2 regions of the Leptospira mayottensis 200901116 genome follow, and region 1 is predicted to be linked to the other one. Evidence: riboswitches for the same ligand, from Rfam matches in the RefSeq annotation. Region 1 holds a riboswitch; the other holds the start of a gene.

Region 1 (3,118 bases):
AACCGGTTTTGGAATGGGAGCGATGTCCGATCTGTATTTTGCATAACAAGCAGAATAGAGTTCTATAAAAGTCTGGATTTCTTCCGGTTTGTGCTCTTTACGGACCAGACCAGGATGTTCTTTAAATGTATGTACCCTTTTTTGAATCTCAGCCGCGGTAGAAGGACTCATACCACCGTAGTTTAAAATTTGTACAAGACTTCCTTGAAATTCGTCGGGCAGGACGACATCTTCCTGAATTCCTCCAATGCCTCCCATTTGAATTCCGCCCCAAGTTCTCGTTTTTTCCGGATCTTTTTCGGGAACAGTTTCTACTTGAATACCCATATCGTTCCCTTTCAGACTAAAAATCTTCGCGTCGAAACGCATCCATTCCTTATCATCGCCTGAATACAAAACGTGAAGCTTATCTCCCACCGAAACCGGAAACGCATTGTAGAGTTTTTTTGTGAATACTTTCGTACGGAGCGACTTCTGAACGAAGTCGGGCCCCGGTGGGTTAGAATACAAAAAACCGGGAAAGGCTTCTTCTCCATCGGTTAAAAATACGACGGGGGTGATTTTTTTAGGATGAGGACCGAGATCACGAACAAGATGTTGCAGCCTTTTGAATATGATCGTGTCTCTCCAGGCAGGAAGTTCCCCTTGATGAGCAAGATAAAGTGCAAATTCCGGAAGAAAAATCTCCTGAAACCAAGATTGTGACTCCGCAATTTTTTGAAGTATGGAAACCGAGGTGTGATCCAAAAAGGAATGTATCTGAATCACGTCCCTTCCGTTCATGTATGTGAGAGGTAACTTTTTAAGAATCTTAGCTCGAAGCGCAGCCCGATTTTCGATCGATTTCCGAAAACGTCTCTCCAGATAATATCCGACGACCAATAGAAGAGCCACAAAGATAGTTCCATTGATGACAGGAATCCAAGAAAATTCCGGCCAGACAAGAATTGGGCGTGCTTGGCCTAACAAAAACATGCGAAATGTATAAGTTTCTTTCTTTTGAGGTCAAGCAGGATTCTCCGAAACGATTTTAACTTTAAGAATCCTGCAATTTTAATTCCGAAACTTCCCTATCTTAGATTGGATAGACTCCGATTTAGCTCGAAAAAGTTGGCGTGTTCTACTTAGAATACAAGTTCTGCCTGAGAAAACTAGAAAAACCTTTTGATTCTGTTTGAAAACAAGTTCGGCACCGCCTAAGTAATTCTTAAATTCAAAGTACTCTATTTCAAATTGTAAAAATTTTACGAAGGTATACGAAAGAAAAAATCGATTTCAAATCCCAGTTAATATTAATTTCGATAGGAATCCGAGGATTCCGTATTCGAATTAAAAATTATTCTTTTCAAAAGAATCAATAAGAATATTGCTGGATTTATAACCTATTTTCACGGGATTCATCGACGTTTCACGTCGGTGGGAAGACGGTTAGAATCCGTCACGGTATCCGCCGCTGTAAGAGGGACGAAAGGCACAGGAAGAAGCCACTGGGATTAAACCTGGGAAGGCATGCTGAGTAGGAAAATCTCAAAGTCAGAATACGATCTCAAGAAAATCTTGAAGATACGTTTAAACCTCGGAAGCAAGGTAAACGTAACTTAAATAAAAAATAATATAAGATGTGTTAGATTCTAATAGGGTATTATGCATTCGTTTACTGTTTGGTTTTAGGTTCACTTTGAAAGGGGAGTATTGCGTTGTGTGCCGTTTCTACGTCCGCAGGTAATAAGGAAATAAGTAGAAACGTTCTTGGAATTTTCATCGTCGGAACCACAGGCATCGTCAAGCCATTTTCCACAGCTGCATTTAAAGCGAGCGTTATCCAAGCGATTCGTATGGCGAGAGAATACGAAGTTGATACCGTCATCCTCACGACGGGCGGGAAATCCGAAAAGTTCGCTATGAATCTATTCCCGAATCTGAAAGAACTTTCCTTTATTCAAGTCGGAGATTTTATCGGGACAGGAATTAAAATCTCTGTTAAAGAATCCATACGTCATGTGATCATCGTTGGTATGATCAGAAAGTTATCCAAGATGGCCGACGGCGTAATGATGACTCATAGAGGTGGTTCTTCCGTAAACACTAAAATGTTATCCGATATCGCGAGATCCGTGGGAATCTCTGAACCAATTGCGATCGACATCCAAAACGCAAATACCGCAAGACATGCATTAGAAATTTGCAGACAAAACGCATATTCTAGAAAAACGGATAACGTATACGTAATCCCCGGGAAGGCTCCCGAGGTTTTGGAAGTTCTTCCCGGCCCAGACTGCATTTTTGTTGGAGGCTCCAAAGGGAACCTCTATGACATTATTCGAATTTCCTTAAATAGAATTGCTTCTTTGGGAAGTTTAGTTATAGACGCAGTCACTCTGGATAACGTCACGGAGGCCTATCACAGTTTCAAAAAGTTAACCCTTGTTCCCGAAGTTACGCTTCTAAACATTTCCAGAGGGCAACCTCTTACAAATTATCTTAAATACGAAGCTTTGAATCCAATTCATATTTTTAAAATCATAAAACCGGACGGATTTTTCGCATGATTGTCCGCAAATATGGAAAACTCTACGGAGTCGAGTTTGGTCCAGGAGCCACTGACTTGATCACTCTCAGAGCGGTGCATGTTTTGAATTCGGTCTCAGTCCTAGCCATTCCTAAAAGTAGTGAACATCTGGAACCTTTCGCATGGAGGGTTTGTTCTCCGATTGTAAGAGAAAATTCTACCCAAGAAAAATTGTTTCTTCATTTTCCTATGACGAAAGATCCGAAGATTCTCATTCCCACTTGGGATAAAGCCTTTTCAGAAATTGGGAAACGTTTAAAAAAGAAACATAACGTTGCCTTCATCACCCAAGACGACCCTTCCGTCTACAGCTCCTGGAATTATCTTTTAGAAGAAGCAAACGATCGTTGGCCCGGGATCGAAGTGGAAATCGTTCCAGCAGTTTCGTCCATCACTGCAATTCCCGCTACTCTTAAAACCCCTTTCGCAGATGGAAGAGAACGTTTCTGCGTGATCCCCGGAACTTCCGGATTGGAAGACCTTCCTGAACTCATACGACATTTCGATACGGTCGTTCTTACAAAAGTAGGTCGAGTTATTCTGAGACTT
Region 2 (3,118 bases), on a different replicon from region 1:
CACTGTCATGCCGGCTTCTCATGGCCGAAGATCTGTACCGGCCTCTTAAAGTATTGCAAAATTACTTTTCTCATTGAAAAAAATTGCGCTGAAACGATACTCGTTCTTTCCTTGTTCATTCAATCAAATTTGATTTGGAAAATCCGTCTCATGAGCTTTTTTACAATACCGACTCGTTTTCATAGAGTCGAAATGCTCCTTTTGATTTTTATCTTTTTTTTCAACGAAGTAGAAACGCAAGAACAAACGACGGAAGTGAAAACATACACAAATTTGGTAGAGGCTTTCCAAAATCCTTCGGATGTTCGTATTCTGAATTTGGACGATCAAGGAATCAAAATTCTTCCGAGACAAATCGGGCAACTTCAAAATTTGAGAGAATTAGATTTAAATAGAAATAAATTGACAATTCTTCCTAACGAGATCGGACAACTTAAGAATTTGGAAAAGTTAGGTTTAAGTAGTAATCAACTTGCAGCCCTTCCAAAAGAGATTGAACAACTTAAGAATCTGGAAAGTTTAGATTTAGCATATAACGGACTTACAACTCTTCCGAATGAGATCGGACAGCTTAAGAATCTAAGAAGTTTAGAGTTATATAATAATCAGCTTACAACTCTTCCGAATGAGATCGGACAACTTAAGAATTTAAGAAGTTTAGAGTTATATAATAATCAGCTTACAACTATTCCAATGGAGATTGGGCGATTCAAGAATCTGCAAAAGCTGTATTTGAATGAAAATCAAATTACAATTCTTCCTAATGAAGTTGGAAACCTTTCAGAGCTGGAAGAATTGAATTTAAGCGGGAATCAGCTTACGACTATTCCTAAAGAAATTGGACAACTTCAAAAGCTGAGAAGTTTAGATTTAAGCAATAATCAACTTACAACTCTTCCCAAAGAAATTGGACAACTGAAGAACTTGTGGCGTTTGGTTTTGAAAGGAAATAATTTTTCACTTCAAGAGAAGGAAAGAATTCGGAATCTTCTGCTGGAATACGACATAGATGGGAAGTTGTTACGACGCAGAGGGGAACTGTAGTTGCGGTGGAAGGTTAAACATCTTCACGTTCAAAGTTTTATCGTTTGAAAAAATCGATCGTTTGGCGGCGGCTCTTATCCATTGCGAATCTATCATGCATAACGTTTATAATCTCTGATCGAGTTTTCTCCTGAATTCTTTGATTGTTGCGTATTGCAGTAGCAAGCGTATAGTTTCCAATTCTGTTTCAAACTCCGAATTCAAAAAAGGATTCGTAAGCTCCTTATTCGAAGTGCCAAATCTGGAATTGAACAAGAGCGAGTTTTATCCGTAAAATGACCGATTGATTTAGGCCTTGCAGAACTAATCTTTCCTTCTTTTGCAGCAGAATTCTCTTGCTCGTCGGGTTATGCTTAGAAATCTTGGAATACAAACTTGTTTGTCCTCCTAAAGAGGAAGGGAATCCGGTTGTAGTCCGGAGCTGAACCCGCAGCTGTAATCGCCAACCAAAATTTCGCAAAAATGCCACTGCTTAAATGCGGGAAGGATACGAAATCGGCGAGAGCCAGAAGACCTAACAAGCCGAACAAACTGACGGGACTTTCGGGAGTAAAGTCGGGTTTGAAAAATAGGCCTTCTTCCGCTCGGATTTTCCGGTTTTTCTTTCCCGGCGTTTTTAATCGGGCAAGAAATGAGATTATTTAATTACATTTTAATTTTAGAATATTCTATAATCCTATTTTTTTCTATTTTTGTTTCCGGGATTGCCGCTCAGGATAATTTGAATTCCACGACTGCTCAAAAAACGGAAACTGTTCAGGTGATTGGAAAGGTTCCCGATTCCGGTTCCCAAAACTTTCGTTCCAACCCGAGCGGATTTCAATCCGCGATCAAACTGGATGAAACGTCCGTGCGTTATACGTCCTTGCCTGAGGTTTTAGAAAGAGAGGCCGGGCTGAGGGTCAGATCTTTTGGAGGGCTTGGTTCTTATTCCACACTTTCCATCCGAGGCACAAATCCAAATCAATCCAGGATCTATTTGGATGGAATTCCGTTAAATAATTCCCAAGGTGGGGAAGTCAATCTTGCTGATCTTCCTTTCGACAGTTTAGAAAGTGTGGAAGTCTATCGATCCGGAAATCCGATCGGCTTTTCCGGTTCTGCGATCGGGGGTTCAGTCAACCTCGTTACAAGAAAAGATTCCGGAAAACCCAGAACGAGAGTCAATCTAGGGGGCGGTTCCTTTAACACGGGTAAGGCTAGCATTTCTCATACCGGAACTTACAACGGGATCGGAGCGAGTTTTTTGGCGCTCGGCGAAAAATCGGATCAGAACTTTTCTTTTAAAAACGATCACGGGACCGTAGTTTTAAACACGTTAGACGACACTATTGATCGAAGAAGGAATTCGGCGTTCGAAAGAGCGGCACTTTTTGGTACGCTCAAGTATCAAATCGGCAAAACAGAATTAAAATTATTAAACGACTTCAATCATAGAATTCACGGCCTTCCTGGGCCGGGATCGAATCAGACGAATCGGGTTCATAGAAAATACGGTCGATACACGGGTTCTTTTGCCACGGATACGAAAGGTTTATTCGTGGATTCTTTTCGTCTTGAGTCTAGAAGCTTTTATACCGCGGCCAAGGACGATCTTTTCGATCCCGGCTCCGAATTCTCCAAAGGAACCCCGAATTCCAGAGCGGAAATCCGACAGGCGGGGGTTCAAATTATGCCGACGTTATATCTAACGGATTATTATCAGATCTTAAGAGTGTTTGCTTCTTTAGAAAAAGAATCCTTTGATCGTAATAGGCTGACTCCTTCCAATATTATCGAAAGAGTGGAACCTCTAAAAGAAAGAATGTATTCTTCCTTTCGTTTGGAAGACGAAGTTCGCCTTTGGAATGCAAAAGTTCTTTTGGTTCCTTCTGTGACTTGGGATCATTATAAGGATCGTTTCCCTTCGGAGGAACCTTGGTATAGAAGACAGGATCCCTTGGCGGGAGATCGGAAAAAAACCACATTTACAAATCCTAAATTCGGTTTTGTATGGAAGTTGTTCGAAAAGGAAACTTGGGATATTCAATTTCAAGCAAACGTTTCCAAACAATATAGGATTCCTTCCTTTTTG

Evidence for each region. A riboswitch is a leader RNA that binds a small molecule or an ion and turns the genes downstream of it on or off. The one in region 1 is predicted to bind cobalamin.
Region 2: another riboswitch for cobalamin. It lies ahead of LEP1GSC190_RS04730 (TonB-dependent receptor plug domain-containing protein); the one in region 1 lies ahead of LEP1GSC190_RS18545 (cobalt-precorrin-5B (C(1))-methyltransferase).

What each region holds. Positions count from the first base shown of each region.
Region 1 covers NZ_CP024872.1:212,950-216,067, forward strand. Annotated here, with positions in the region: gene LEP1GSC190_RS18540 (hypothetical protein) at 1-975, opposite strand, end outside; cobalamin riboswitch at 1,378-1,562, shown strand; partial or broken gene LEP1GSC190_RS18545 (cobalt-precorrin-5B (C(1))-methyltransferase) at 1,752-2,549, shown strand; partial or broken gene cobI (precorrin-2 C(20)-methyltransferase) at 2,546-3,118, shown strand, end outside.
Region 2 covers NZ_CP024871.1:1,052,441-1,055,558, forward strand. Annotated here, with positions in the region: gene LEP1GSC190_RS04725 (leucine-rich repeat domain-containing protein) at 151-1,044, shown strand; cobalamin riboswitch at 1,413-1,580, shown strand; gene LEP1GSC190_RS04730 (TonB-dependent receptor plug domain-containing protein) at 1,676-3,118, shown strand, end outside.